2 regions of the Streptomyces sp. CA-288835 genome follow, and region 2 is predicted to be linked to the other one. Evidence: riboswitches for the same ligand, from Rfam matches in the RefSeq annotation. Region 2 holds a riboswitch; the other holds the start of a gene.
What was found. A riboswitch is a leader RNA that binds a small molecule or an ion and turns the genes downstream of it on or off. The one in region 2 is predicted to bind glycine.
Positions count from the first base shown of each region.

Region 1: another riboswitch for glycine. It lies ahead of gcvP (aminomethyl-transferring glycine dehydrogenase); the one in region 2 lies ahead of gcvT (glycine cleavage system aminomethyltransferase GcvT).

Region 1 is NZ_JBNJMW010000001.1:8,741,809-8,749,301, reverse strand. Features, by position in the region: gene ACQEVY_RS39470 (glutamate--cysteine ligase) at 1-5, opposite strand, end outside; gene ACQEVY_RS39465 (hypothetical protein) at 670-1,269, shown strand; gene ACQEVY_RS39460 (DUF5999 family protein) at 1,627-1,833, shown strand; gene gcvP (aminomethyl-transferring glycine dehydrogenase) at 1,981-4,866, opposite strand; glycine riboswitch at 5,048-5,144, opposite strand; gene ACQEVY_RS39450 (PRC-barrel domain-containing protein) at 5,265-5,636, shown strand; gene ACQEVY_RS39445 (DNA polymerase IV) at 5,675-7,057, opposite strand; gene ACQEVY_RS39440 (MerR family transcriptional regulator) at 7,168-7,493, opposite strand, start outside.
Region 2 is NZ_JBNJMW010000001.1:3,097,927-3,105,419, reverse strand. Features, by position in the region: gene ACQEVY_RS13890 (L-serine ammonia-lyase) at 1-619, opposite strand, end outside; gene glyA (serine hydroxymethyltransferase) at 732-1,994, opposite strand; gene gcvH (glycine cleavage system protein GcvH) at 2,009-2,398, opposite strand; gene gcvT (glycine cleavage system aminomethyltransferase GcvT) at 2,550-3,677, opposite strand; glycine riboswitch at 3,712-3,830, opposite strand; glycine riboswitch at 3,831-3,945, opposite strand; gene ACQEVY_RS13870 (AAA family ATPase) at 4,154-4,846, shown strand; gene ACQEVY_RS13865 (enhanced serine sensitivity protein SseB) at 5,092-5,868, shown strand; gene ACQEVY_RS13860 (enhanced serine sensitivity protein SseB C-terminal domain-containing protein) at 6,066-6,854, shown strand; gene ACQEVY_RS13855 (ABC transporter permease) at 7,304-7,493, shown strand, end outside.

The DNA of each region.
Region 1 (7,493 bases), 5.6 Mb from region 2:
CCCATCGAAGCGTCCCTCCTCGACTGGGCAGCCCGACGAACCGGCCGCTGAGGTGTCCCGGGTCACGGGGGATGATGCCCAGGCAATGCGATCGATAACGTCCTGGACAGGCCTGTCGGCCGCTACCCTGAGCGCAGGATCTCCGGGCACATTCACGCGGCATGAGGCAGAACACGGTTTTCAGCCGGGCGATGGCCACTTCTTCGGCGCGTTGCGTTCTCGTGAAAAACGCCGACGACATTTGGCCGACCGTTTCGGTGAGGTATCCCGAGGTCGTCGCCTGGCATCCATGGAGAATCGGGAGGAAAGGCACTTATCGACGACCGAATTGTGCCTGGCCCTTAATCTGCGCAACGGCTAGACGAAACACTGCCAGAACGTGCGTCGTATAAACTTCTCGAACGAGGCAGAGAGTCGGCGCTCGTGGTCGCCGGACCTGTCGTCACAGTGACGCCATTCACCTAGTGGTGAACCGCGCAGCGTCTGATGTGTGCGATCGCAAAGCGATAGCAGAGCCTCATTGCGAGCGTACGCGCCAGACGCCGCGCGACAGGCGCCGCGGTGATCCCACAGGCCGGGAACCCCCGCCCCTCTGCCCACGAGTGCTGACAGCGTCGTCCGCCCCCGTCCTCGCGCCATCTGTGCCTGTCGAATGAGAGGCGACCCACCATGCCGCTGCATGTCCCTCCGGCTCCCGCGCCCGCTGTACGTAGCGTCCTCACAGCCCTCGGTTCCCCCACCGCCGTCCGCGAGGCGCCCACCCCGTCCCTGCGCAACGCCCAGGGTCCCGCAACCACCGACCTGCCGCTGCCCGTCCACGTGCTCGACCGGATCACCCCGGAGGGCGCCTCGGCCACCCGTCTCGCCGGGTGGCGCTTCCTCATCCGCTGCGGCGGGTCCGCCGTGGCGGCCGCCGAGACCAGGCTGACCCCTGACGGCTGGGCCTTCTCCCACTTCTTCGAGGGTCCGTACGTCGCGGCCACCGAGCATGCGCTGCGCCAGGCCGAGTCCATGACGCAGTCGCAGTCGTACCAGGCCCGCCTGCTGTCCGTACCCGAGCTCTACATGCTCACGCTCTGGCTGCACGGCGACTGCACCGCGGACGGCGCCGAAGGTCACCCCGCCGCCACCGATCTCCTGGTGCCCCTGGCGCCCGCGCCGCCCGGCATCGCAGCACATCGCCCACACCGCGTGGCCGAACTGCTGCCCGTCCTCACCAACCGGCTCACCCCCGCCGCCACTCCCCCGCTGCTCGGCTCACCCGCCTGAGCGCACCCGGCTTCCGTGCCCCGCGGCCCCACTCGGGTCGCGGGGCACACTGCTGCGCGCAGTGATGTACTGGCGACGCAGCGCAGACCCGGCCCATTCTGACTAGACCTATCCGACCATTGAGAACCACCCGAACGGGCAGCCCGGTTGGAATGAACCATCCGCACGAGTGGTGCGTCTTCAACCTGTGAGGAGCGTCACCGCGAAATCCCTGCGGGCTGACGTTTATAGGGCAACACTGGGTTCCGTACCGACTGACAACGGGGGGCGGCCATGAACACCACGTCTAGCCGCAGCACAGACAACAAGACGATCACCGATCTCACTGCCGAGACTACCCAGCGAAAGATCCCATCAATGTGCCAGCACAAGCCACCGTGTCCGACAGCCGACTCCGCCGACCGGGAAGCAGCGCTCCTCGTGGCGCACCACCCGGAGCAGGGATGGAGCCTGCTGTGCAACGGCGTCCTGCTCTTCGAGGACACCGGTGAGCTCCTGCCGGACGGGCGGATCATCGACCCTCACCGACCGGTGATCAGCGCGCAGGTGATGACCGCCGCCTGAGCCGCGCGGCCCACCGCGGGCGACGCCAGCACGCTGCTCAGCCATATTGCTCAAAAAGTTCGGACATACGAGGGGCCGGCCCGGGAGCTCCCGGATCCGGCCCCGACGCGTGTCCGCACCCGATCACACGTCTACTCGTCTGCTCGCCTACTCGTCGTAAGCGTCCAGCGGCGGGCAGGAGCAGACCAGGTTCCGGTCGCCGTACGCCTGGTCGATCCGCCGCACCGGCGGCCAGTACTTGTCCGCGGCCGACACTCCGGCCGGGAAGACGGCCTCCTCGCGGCCGTACGCGTGCTCCCACGTGCCGCCGAGCACGGCCGCCGTGTGGGGGGCGTTCCGCAGCGGGTTGTCGTCCGCCGGCCACTCCCCCGAGCCGACCCGCTCGATCTCCGCACGAATCGCGATCATCGCCTCACAGAACCGGTCGAGTTCGGCCAGATCTTCGCTCTCGGTTGGCTCGATCATCAGCGTCCCGGCCACCGGGAACGACATGGTCGGCGCGTGGAACCCGTAGTCGATCAGTCGCTTGGCGATGTCGTCGACGCTCACGCCGGTCGCGTTGGTCAGCGGCCGCAGATCGATGATGCACTCGTGCGCCACCAGCCCGCCGGGACCGGTGTAGAGCACGGGGTAGTGCGGTTCCAGCCGCTTGGCCACGTAGTTCGCGCTCAGCACGGCGACCTGCGTGGCCCGCTTGAGTCCCTCGCCGCCCATGAGGCGTACGTACGCCCAGGAGATCGGCAGAATCCCAGCGGAACCCCAGGGAGCGGCCGAGATCGGGCCGACGCCCGTCTCGGGGCCCGCGGCGGGCTGCAGGGGGTGATTCGGCAGATACGGCGCGAGATGCGCGCGTACACCGACCGGGCCGACGCCCGGACCGCCGCCGCCGTGCGGGATGCAGAACGTCTTGTGCAGGTTGAGGTGCGAGACGTCACCGCCGAAGCGGCCCGGCTTGGCGAGGCCCACCAGCGCGTTCAGGTTGGCGCCGTCCACATACACCTGGCCGCCCGCGTCATGCACCTGCGCGCAGATGTCGGCGACATGCTCCTCGAAGACGCCGTGCGTCGAGGGGTACGTGATCATCAGCACCGCCAGCTCGTCGCGGTGCTGCTCGATCTTGGCGCGCAGGTCCTCGACGTCGATCTCGCCGTCGTCGGCGGTGGCCACGACGACGACCTTCATGCCGGCCATGACGGCGCTCGCCGCGTTCGTGCCGTGCGCGGAGGACGGGATGAGGCAGACGGTGCGCTGCTCGTCGCCGTTCGCGCGGTGGTAGCCGCGTACGGCGAGCAGGCCGGCCAGCTCGCCCTGCGAACCGGCGTTGGGCTGGAGCGACACCTTGTCGTAGCCCGTGACCTCGGCGAGCTGCTCCTCCAGCTCACGGATGAGCGTGAGGTAGCCCTGCGCCTGCTCGGCGGGCGCGAAGGGGTGCAGCTGCCCGAACTCCGGCCAGGTGACCGGCTCCATCTCAGTGGTGCCGTTGAGCTTCATGGTGCAGGAGCCGAGCGGGATCATGCCGCGGTCGAGCGCGTAGTCACGGTCGGCGAGGCGCCGCAGATAGCGCAGCATCGCGGTCTCGGAGCGGTGCTGGTGGAACACCGGGTGCGTGAGGTACTCGTCGGTGCGCAGCAGCGCGGCGGGCAGCGTGTCCTCGGCGGAGGCGTCCAGGGCCTCGATGTCACCCTCAACACCGAACGCGGTCCAGACGGCGCCCAGCTGGGTCCGCGTGGTGGTCTCGTCGCAGGCGATGGACAGCTGGTCGGCGTCGACGAGGCGCAGGTTGACCCCGCCCTCGCGCGCCGCCGCGACGATCTCGGCGGCCCTGCCCGGCACCCGGACGGTGAGCGTGTCGAAGTACGCCGCGTGGACGACCTCGACTCCGCCCGCCTTCAGACCGGCGGCGAGGATCGTGGCGTACCGGTGAGTGCGCTGCGCGATCGACCTGAGGCCCTGCGGGCCGTGGTAGACGGCGTACATCCCGGCCATCACGGCGAGCAGAACCTGAGCCGTACAGATGTTGCTGGTCGCCTTCTGCCGGCGGATGTGCTGCTCCCGCGTCTGCAGGGCCAGCCGGTACGCGGTGTCGCCGTCCGCGTCCAGTGAGACCCCGACGAGACGGCCCGGCAGGTTGCGGGCGAACTTCTCGCGCACCGCCATGTATCCGGCATGAGGCCCGCCGAAGCCCATTGGCACGCCGAAGCGCTGCGTCGTACCGACCGCGATGTCCGCGCCGAGCTCGCCCGGCGAGGTGAGCAGCGTCAACGCCAGCAGATCGGCGGCGACGGTCACGATCGCGCCCAGGTCATGCGCCTGCTCGATGACGGGCTTGATGTCCCGTACGGCACCGGAGGCGCCCGGGTACTGGATGAGCACGCCGGTCACACCGCGCTCGGCGACCTCGGCAGGAATGCCCTCAGCGAGATCCGCGACGACGACCTCGACGCCGATCGGCTCGGCGCGCGTCTCGATGACGGCGATGGTCTGCGGCAGCGCGTCGGCGTCGACGAGGAAGACGCCGTTCTTGACCTTGCCCACGCGCCGTGACAGCGCCATGGCCTCGGCGGCGGCGGTGCCCTCGTCGAGCAGCGAGGCACCCGACGTCGGCAGGCCCGTGAGGTCGGCGACCATGGTCTGGAAGTTCAGCAGCGCCTCAAGGCGGCCCTGCGAGATCTCCGGCTGGTACGGGGTGTACGCGGTGTACCAGGCCGGGTTCTCCATGACGTTGCGCAGGATCACCGGCGGCGTGAACGTGCCGTAGTAGCCGAGCCCGATCATCGAGTCGAGGACTTCGTTACGGTCCGCGAGGGAGCGCAGCTCGGCGAGAACCTCGGCCTCGGAACGCGCGGCCGGCAGCCCGAGCGCCTCGGCGTCCTTGATCACATCCGGCACCGCGGCGGCCGTCAGCTCCTCGAGCGAGCCGTACCCCACCTGCGCGAGCATCTTGGCCCGGGCCTCGGTGTCGGGCCCTATGTGGCGCTGCTCGAAGGGGATTCCCCGTTCGAGCTCGGAAAGCGGAATGCGATGGGCGGTCATGTACGGAGGCCTCCTGGTCTGAAACGACCTTCGAGGGCACCACGGAGCGGGTGCCCGGACGGCCTCCCCCTCTGTCATCTCAACCTGAGAGCTTCACCGGCCCGCCGGCGTACGGCGTCCCGGCTTTCACCGTCGGTGAGAGCGGAAGCCGTCAAACACCCGCTCTGCTTTCCAGAGTGGCCTCGTCCGCGCGGTACGTGGGCCTGAGAGATTCCGGGGAGGATTTGCTCCTTCGGCGCCTCCGATGATGCCTTGGAGGACTCTCCCGCACGGGGTCAGCGGCCGTTGACAGCGTACCAGCGGGCATCCCCCGAGTGGCCGCCCGCCGCAAAGTGCCCTTTCGTAGTGCGTATGGATGCGTACTCCTGACGGATGAGTTGCGAGCAGCTGGAGGGCCCGTGCAGACCGACATCGATCCGCGCAACCTGATCGGCCGCAAGGCCTTCGACCGCGACGGCCACAAGATCGGCACCGTCGACGAGGTCTATCTCGACGACGCGACCGGTACGCCGGAGTGGGCGGCCATACGCACCGGCCTGTTCGGCAGGGACGCCTTCGTGCCCCTGGAGCCCAGCGAACTGGTCGAGGGCGCCCTGCGGATCCCCTTCGACCGCGCCCTGATCAAGGACGCCCCCGACTTCGGCGTCGGCCGCCACCTCTCACCGGAACAGGAACTCCAGCTCTACCACCACTACGGCCTCGACGTGACACCCCCGCCTCCCCCACCGGACCGCGACTTCGGCCACTTGGCAGGCTCGGACGAGTCCTGAAGCTCCGCTCCACTGGAGGCCAGTTCGACGGCTGCGGGTCAGTCCGCTTGCGAGGCCTCCTTGGGTCTTCGTCGCACCAGCGGGAGCGGTTCCGCAGGCTCCAGCTCCGGATCGTCGACCCGGAAGGTGCGTACGCGCCCAGGCTCGGAGTCGGGCGTCTCGAACCGCACCGTGACCCGCCCGATCCCACTGCCCTGCACCCACCCGTGCCCGAACTCCGCATGCCGTACGTCATGCCCCGCGGCCCAGCGCCGCAAGGCGGGCGCCTCTTGCTCCCCGGCCGACTCCTGCGGCTCGTCGTGCGCCGGATGCTCCGGCTCCCCCTCGTGTGCCCGTGCCTCCTCCTGTGCCTGAACCTGGGCGAAGAGATCCTCCTGCGTGTAGTCGGCAAGCCCCGAGACCCCGACTCCCAGCAGCCGTACGCCTCCTGTGGTGTCCACGGACTCCAGCAACCTCGCGGCCGCCTCCCGCACCACCGAGGGGTCGTCCGTGGGCCCCCGCAGCGTCTCGGAACGGGTCAGCGTCGAGAAGTCGTACCGCCGCACCTTGAGCACGATGGTCCGCCCCGACAGATGCGCGCCACGCAGCCGCCGCACACACCGGTCGGCGAGCCGCTGCACCTCCATCCGCACCCGCACCCGGTCATGGATGTCCACGTCGTACGTGTCCTCGACAGACACGGACTTGGTGTCCCGCTCGGCCACCACGGCCCGCTCGTCGTGCGCCAGCGCCATGGCGTACAGCCCGGTCCCGTGGGCCTTCCCGAGGAGCCGTATGACCTCGTCCTCACCTGCCTCGGCGATCTCCCCGACCGTCGTGATCCCGGCCCGCCGCAGATGGTCCCCGGTGGCCGGCCCCACCCCGGGCAGTATGCGCACCGACATGGGAGCGAGCAGTTCGCGCTCCGTCCCCGGATCGATCACCACCAGCCCGTCCGGCTTGGCCTGCTCGGAGGCGATCTTCGCCAGCATCTTGGACGCGGCGAGCCCCACCGACCCGGTCAGCCCGGTGACGGCCCGGATGTCCGCGCGCAGCTTCGCCCCCGCCAGCCGCGCCGAAGCCTCGTCCCAGGCTGCTCCCCCGGCCTCCAGATCGACGAACGCCTCGTCCAGACTCAGCGGCTCCACCAGCGGCGACAGCTCCCGCAGCAACCCCATGACCTGCTCACTGATCTCCCGGTAGAACCCGAAACGGGGCACCAGATACGCGGCGTTCGGCGCCAGCCGCCGCGCCTGCGCCATGGGCATCGCGGAATGGACCCCGAAGACCCGGGCCTCGTACGAGCAGGTCGCGACCACACCGCGCGGCCCGAGCCCACCGACGATGACCGCTTTCCCGCGCAGGCTCGGCTTGGCCGCCTGCTCCGCCGAGGCGAAGAAGGCATCCATGTCGAGATGCAGGATCGTGGGCGCGGTTCTCACATCTCCGATGCTGCCCTACGCCACTGACAATGGCCTCGTACGCAGGAACCTTCGCCTCTCGGTGCGCAGATCCCGGGCCCTCGATATGTGGGCCCTTCTGGACCGCTCGCTCAGACCGCGCGGTTGCGGCGCCTGGCCAGTTCATCGGCGGGATGGTGCCCGACGAGCGTCTCGCCCGTGTCGACGCGCTCCCCGTGCAGCTGCGAAAGCGCGCTCTCCACGTCCCGCCAGACCACTCCCACGGCGATCCCGAAGATGCCCTGCCCACCCTGGAGCAGCGCATGGACCTCGTCGGGCGAGGAGCACTCGTAGACCGTCGCCCCGTCGCTCATCAGCGTCATGCGCTCGAGGTCACGGAATCCGCGCTCCCGCAAGTGCTGGACGGCGGTACGGATGTTCTGCAGCGACACACCCGTATCGAGAAACCGCTTGACGA
Region 2 (7,493 bases):
CCTCGGTGCGCCAGGCCCGTTCGTTCTCCAGCATCAGGGCGGAGATCGACAGGCCAGTGTCCCGGGCCAGACGCAGCAGCTCGTCGCCCGTACGGAAGGGGTACTTGAGGACCGTGTCGTCGAGCTTGATGCGGTCGGCTCCCACCGCCTCCTCGTCCACGACGAAGCCGCCGCCCACCGAGTAGTACGTCCTCGTCAGGAGTTCGGCGCCGGCAGCGTCGTACGCCCAGAGCGTCATGCCGTTCGCGTGGTACGGCAGCGTCTTGCGGCGGTGCAGGACCAGGTCCTCGTCGAAGGAGAAGGGGATCTCCCGCTCGCCGAGCAGGTTCAGGGACTTCTCGGAGCGGATCGCGTCCACGCGTTCGTCCGCCGTCTCGACGTCCACGGTCCGCGGGGAGGCGCCTTCCAGGCCGAGCAGTACCGCCTTCGGGGTGCCGTGGCCGTGGCCGGTAGCGCCCAGGGAGCCGTACAACTCGGCGCGGATCGAGGCGGTCGGGGCCAGCAGGCCCTCGTTCTTCAGGCGGTGGGCGAACATGCGGGCCGCGCGCATCGGGCCGACCGTGTGGGAGCTGGACGGGCCGATGCCGATCGAGAAAAGGTCGAAGACCGAGATGGCCACGGTGACTCCTCAACTACAAGGTGGTGCATGGGGTGGGGCACCGCGCACGTACGTCCAGTGTGCGCGGTGCCCCGAAGAAAGCGCCCGAACAAGGCGCCCGGAACGTACGGACCTACTTCAGACCGGCGTACAGCGGGTGCTTGTCGGCCAGCGCGGACACCCTGGCCTTGAGCGACTCGGCGTCGTAGACGGGCTTCAGCGCCTCGGCGATGATGTCCGCGACCTCGGCGAAGTCCTCGGCCGTGAAGCCGCGGGTGGCGAGGGCGGGCGTACCGATCCTGAGGCCGGACGTCACCATCGGCGGGCGCGGGTCGTTCGGGACGGCGTTGCGGTTGACGGTGATACCGACCTCGTGGAGGCGGTCCTCGGCCTGCTGGCCGTCGAGCTCGGAGTGGCGCAGGTCGACCAGGACGAGGTGTACGTCCGTGCCGCCGGACAGTACCGAGACGCCGGCCGAGGTGACGTCGTCCCGCATCAGGCGCTCGGCGAGGATCCGCGCGCCGTCCAGCGTGCGCCGCTGGCGCTCCTTGAACTCCTCCGAGGCCGCGACCTTGAAGGAGACGGCCTTCGCGGCGATCACATGCTCCAGAGGACCGCCCTGCTGACCGGGGAAGACAGCCGAGTTGATCTTCTTCGCGAGTTCGGCCGTGGACAGGATCACGCCACCGCGCGGACCGCCCAGCGTCTTGTGGGTGGTGGTCGTGACGACATGCGCGTGCGGGACGGGGTTCGGGTGCAGACCCGCCGCGACCAGGCCCGCGAAGTGCGCCATGTCGACCATCAGGTACGCGCCGACCTCGTCCGCGATACGGCGGAAGGCGGCGAAGTCCAGCTGCCGCGGGTACGCCGACCAGCCCGCCACGATCAGCTTCGGCCGGGACTCCTTGGCCAGCTTCTCGACCTGGGCCATGTCGACCTGGCCGGTCGCGTCGTCCACGTGGTACGCGACGACGTTGTAGAGCTTGCCGGAGAAGTTGATCTTCATGCCGTGGGTCAGGTGCCCGCCGTGCGCCAGGTTCAGGCCCATGATCGTGTCGCCGGGCTTGAGCAGGGCGAACATCGCGGCCGCGTTGGCCTGGGCGCCCGAGTGCGGCTGCACGTTGGCGTGTTCGGCGCCGAAGAGCTCCTTGATCCGCTCGATGGCGATCCGCTCGACGACGTCTACGTGCTCACAACCGCCGTAGTAGCGGCGGCCCGGGTAGCCCTCGGCGTACTTGTTGGTGAGGACCGAGCCCTGGGCCTCCATGACCGCGACCGGAGCGAAGTTCTCCGAGGCGATCATCTCCAGGGTGGACTGCTGACGGTTCAGCTCGGCGTCGACGGCGGCGGCGACGTCCGGGTCGAGTTCGTGCAGGGGCTGGTTCAGAAGCGACATCAGTCAGGAGTCCTTCAGGAGGCGGAGTCGGAGCCGGAGAATTCGGTGTACTCGGCCGCGGAGAGCAGGTCCTTCGGCTCCTCGGCGATCCGTACCTTGAACAGCCAACCCCCCTCGAACGGGGCCGTGTTCACCAGCGCCGGGTCGTCCACGACGTCCTGGTTGATCTCGGTGACCTCACCGGTGACCGGCGAGTACAGATCGCTGACCGACTTCGTCGACTCCAGCTCACCGCAGGTCTCGCCCGCGGTCACCGTGTCGCCGACCTCGGGGAGCTGTACGTACACGACGTCGCCGAGCGCGTTCGCCGCGTACTCGGTGATGCCGACCGTCGAGACGCCGTCCTCGGCGACCGACAGCCACTCGTGCTCCTTGCTGTAGCGCAGCTGCTGGGGGATGCTCATGGCCTGAATTCTCCTGTACGCGGGGGAAGGGTGATGAACGGGTTGTCGTGCGTGACGGGACCGCGGATACGACACGAGACACGACACGCGGATACGAGACGGCACACGGGAACGTACGCCACGTCGGCGTGCCGCCGAACCGCGGGCGGGACTACTTCTGGCGCTTGTAGAACGGCAACGCCACGACCTCGTACGGCTCGTGACTGCCCCTGATGTCCACGCCGACACCCGGCATGCCGGGCGCGGAGTGCGCGGCGTCGACGTACGCCATCGCGATCGGCTTACCGAGGGTCGGCGAGGGCGCACCGGAGGTGACCTCGCCGACGACCTTGCCGTCGGCGACGACCGCGTACCCGGCGCGCGGGACGCGGCGGCCCTCGGCGACCAGGCCGACGAGGACGCGCGGCGGGTTCTTCTCAGCGCGCTCGGCGGCCTCGGCGAGCGCCTCGCGCCCCACGAAGTCGCCCTCCTTCTCGAACTTCACGACCCGCCCAAGCCCCGCGTCGAAGGGGGTGAGCGAGGTCGACAGCTCATGCCCGTACAGCGGCATGCCCGCCTCCAGGCGCAGCGTGTCCCGGCAGGACAGGCCGCAGGGGATGAGGCCCGCCGAGGATCCCGCCTCGGTCAGCGCCTGCCACAACTTCTCCGCGTCGGCCGGGGCGACGAACAGCTCGAAGCCGTCCTCGCCCGTGTAGCCGGTCCGCGCGATCAGGGCCGGGACGCCGGCGACCGTGCCGGGCAGACCCGCGTAGTACTTCAGGCCGTCCAGATCGGCGTCGGTGAGCGACTTGAGGATGGTGGGGGACTCGGGGCCTTGGATCGCGAGCAGCGCGTACGCGTCACGGTCGTCGCGTACGACGGCGTCGAAACCCCCACGAGCAGCGGCGCGCTCGGTCAGGGCGTCAAGGACCACCTGGGAGTTGGAGGCGTTGGCCACCACCATGTACTCGGTCTCTCCGAGCCGGTACACGATCAGGTCGTCGAGGATGCCGCCGTCCTCGCGGCAGATCATGGTGTAGCGGGCGCGGCCGACCTTGACGCTGCCGAGGTTCCCGACCAGCGCGTAGTCGAGCAGCGCGGCGGCCTCCGGTCCGGTGACGGTGATCTCGCCCATGTGGGAGAGGTCGAAGAGACCGGCCTTCGTACGGACGGCCAGGTGCTCGTCGCGCTCGGAGCCGTACCGCAGCGGCATGTCCCAGCCGGCGAAGTCGGTCATCGTGGCGCCGAGCGAACGATGCAGGGCATCGAGGGCTGTGCGGCGTGGAATGGTGCTGCTCATCGGACGGGCTCCCAAGGCATGACGGCGAGGTCGTTCCTCCCCATCTGTCATCGGAACCTGAGAGGTTCGCCATGACCTGTACGGTCAGTGGCTTGCACCGTGGGTGGAGCCGCCGCCCTGACTACCAGGAGACGACCCGCTTTTCAGATGTGCCTCGCCCGCGCGGTAACGGGGCCTGAGAGATTCAAGGGAGGGACTTGCTCCTTCGGCGCCCGGACACCCGTACACCTTCGTGTACACGTACCCGGAACTCTCCCGCGCGGATTCAAACGGCCGGTATGCAGTTGGCGCGCACATCATCGCACGCATCGGTGCGGCACGGCAGGGGGGTCATTCACAGCGGGCCCACAGGCGTTCACAGTGATCTGTGACGGGCCTGTGGCAGGGCAAGAACGAAAACGGAAGGCTGCGCGCATTACCTTCTCTTTACACTCGACGGGGATGGGTCTCCCGACCCGATGGGGAGGACGAACAGCGTGAACAGGACCACGGCTTACGCGACCGGTGCCGCCGTCGCACTGCCCAAGCAGCCCGCTGTCCCGGCTGCCCCGGCCAGGGAGGCGTGCGGCCCGTTCCCGGCGCCCGTCGTCCGTGATCTACGGGAGCGGGCGGGACGCAGTCCGCACGGCCTGCGCTTCGGCGCGGCTGATCTCGTCGTCGTCACGGGCCTGCCGGGCAGCGGCAAGTCGACCCTGATGCGCCGCGCCGTGACGGGCGTACGCATCGACTCGCAGGACACCCGCGACCGCTGGGACCAGCGCCTGTCCCGGTTTTTGCCGTACGCGGTCTACCGCCCTCTCGTGCGTGCCGCGCACTACGCGGGCCTGCGCCGCGCCCTGCGCTCCGGCGAGGGCGTCGTCGTGCACGACTGCGGCACCCAGGCCTGGGTACGCAACTGGATCGCCCGCGAGGCCCGCCGCCGCGGCGGCACGCTGCATCTGCTGCTCCTCGACGTCCCGCCGGACACGGCCCTGGACGGCCAGCGCGAGCGCGGCCGCGGCGTCTCCCGGTACGCCTTCGCCCGGCACCGCGCCGCGGTCGCGCGGCTGTTGCGCTCCGTGGAGAAGGGCGACCTGCCGGAGGGCTGCGGTTCGGCGGTCCTCATCGACCGGTCGGCGGCGGATGTGCTGCGGCGGATCGACTTCGGTGACGGGCGCTCCGCTGGGTGAGGCGGTTCTCCGCTGCGGGTGCGTTGTGGCTGGTCGCTCCCCCACTCTCGACTCCGCTCGAGCGGGGGGACCCCCATCGCGGCGGAGCCGCAAATGTCACAGCCCCGCGCCCCTAAGAGGCCTGCGGCCTCCTTAGGGGCGCGGTAACGAACCGGAGCTCGGGCAGTCGCTCTGGTGGGCGCTAGGGTTTTCCGGCGCAGCGGTTGCTGTGCCAGCAGTGGTTTTCGAGCAGGTGGTAGAGGCAGATGGACTTCCCCGCACAGGCGCACCCTCATCCCCATGTCGGCTGGCCCGGCAACGAGTTGGAGGAGGTGCTCGCCGCGTCCCTGGGCGCCCCGGCGGGGGCGTCGGCTGGGGCGCGGATCGTGGAGGTCCTCGGCCGGAGCTTCCTCTGGGTGCCCCTGCCGAACGGCGGTGGCCCGCACAGCGGTCCGCTGGACCTGCCCGCGATGGAGCTCGACGGACAGGCGTACGTCCCGGTCTTCAGCTCGGAACAGCAGCTCCGGCAGATCGCCGGCGACCACATGTCGTACACGATCGCGCCCGCCGTCGAGTTCGCACGCGGACTGCCGCCGCAGGTGGGCATCGCGGTGAACCCGGAAGGCACGGTCGGCGTCCCGCTCCCTCCGCCCGCCGTTGCCGAACTGTGCCGAGCCGGCCGCACCGAACTGGACGGTCCCGCAGGCGGCGGCCGAGTCCGCCTGTACGAGCCCGACTGGCAGCACGACCCGGTGGACTTCCTCAACGCCGCAGCGACCGAGTTCGAAGCCACCGGCACCGTAAGAACGGCCCGCCGCTGCCTGGCAGCCATCGAAACAGCGGACCCGGTCCTGTTCATAGGCGTAGAACTGACCTCCTGGGACCCGGAAGCCCGAGCCCGCCCCCTGGACGCCCTGGGCAGAGCCCTAACCCGAGCCCCATCCCCCTGGCCGGTAAACCTGGTCTTCCTGGAAGCAGCAGTAGACCCAGTAACCACGTGGCTACGAGAACGGGTCCGCCCCTTCTACCAAGCCCCGCTATAGCGGGCGCCCCGTCGGGGGCGCCCGCTAGGGGCGCGGGGAACTGCGCGACAAGCCACAACGGACCCGCAGCCCGCAATCAACAAGGAGCCCCGAGCTCAAATCGGCACTTACAGCGGAGGCCAGCTCACAACGGTTCAGCCAGCGCAGCGCATAAGCTGGTTTCATATCCGAGTCAACTTCACGAAGGGGCGGTACAGGTGAGCGCCAGCGGCATCGCGGCCGGGCAGGTCGAGCACATGCTGCGCCAGGTCACGCCCGGGCGTTACGACGCCTACGAGGCGCTCCTGCGGGCGCTCGCGACCCCCGGCGGTGGCCAGATCTGGATGCTGCTCTGGCACGGCCAGGCCGGCTCACCGGACGCCCAGTACGGAAACATGGAGGTGGAGGGCTTCAGCTACGCGCCCTGTGTCACCTCCGCCCAGGAGCTCTCGGCCAGCGGCTGGAACCGTTCGTACGAAGTCGTCGACGGCCTCGATGTGGCCCGCACCCTCTACCCCGATCACTACGGCCTGTGGCTGAATCCGCACGCCCCCGGCGGCGGCGTCGGCGTCCCCTGGCTCGACCTGCGCCGTATCGCCACCGGGATGGAGCGGCAGCCCGCAGGCCCGCTCCGGATGGCCGAGCCGAGCATCGAACTCCCGCAGTTCTACGCCCTCCTCGCGCAGAACGCGCATCGCACCGCCGCCGTGCGCTCGCTGCGCCGCGCCTGGGTGCAGCCCGCGCTCGGGGCGCCGTATCTGGCCATCGGCCTCGATGTGTACGACACGAGTCCGCCCGCCGTGGACTCGGTGCGGGCGATGATGCAGCAGTCGATCAGCGCCGTACCGGAAGGGCTGCCGGTGTCGACCGTCGCGATGTCCGACGAGTACGACCCGGTGGCCATGTGGATGCGGGCCATGACGCGCCCGTTCTACGACCGCGAGGCCCACGCGGCCCCCGCACAGGCACCGGTGGCGGGCGGCTACGGCTACCCGGATTCTTACTGACCTCTTGTTCAGGCCCTCTGGTCCTGCCGGGCTCGTACTGCCACCCTCGTACTGACGCTCCGTCGGACTCTGCCCGGCCCCCGGCTGATCCCGGCTGACGCGGGCTCACCCCGCCGGACCTGCTCCGTTCGGCTTCTGTTCGACCTCGATTCGACTTCGCATCCGGTTCGGGTTTATTGTCCCGATCTACGCGGGTAAACGCGGCGTGTGACTCTTGAGTATCAACTGTCCCGCGTCCGCACCCCGTTGCATACCGTTCGGATAACGGAAAGTCCCAGACAGCATCACGTTTAGGCATCCATTCACCGCCAGGTCTGGCAACAGATCGCTGAACCGTTGAAGACTCCGGCTTCGGGGGTGTTCGCCCCTGTGTACGACGGACTGATCACGCCGCTTACAAGCGGCATGTGGGGGCCGGCTACAGCCGGTTGAGAGGGGTCGCTGCCACGATGACGGCACCATTGCACGAGCCGACCGCGGAAGCGGCCCCGAGTGCTGCCGAGGAGGCGGTGCTCGCCGGCTCCGCCGAGGGCAAAGCCGTACAGGGGCGTTCCCTCGGCCGGATCGCCTGGGAGCGCCTCAAGCGCGACAAGCTGGCCCTGACGGGCGGCGTCGTCGTGCTCGTACTGATCGCGATCG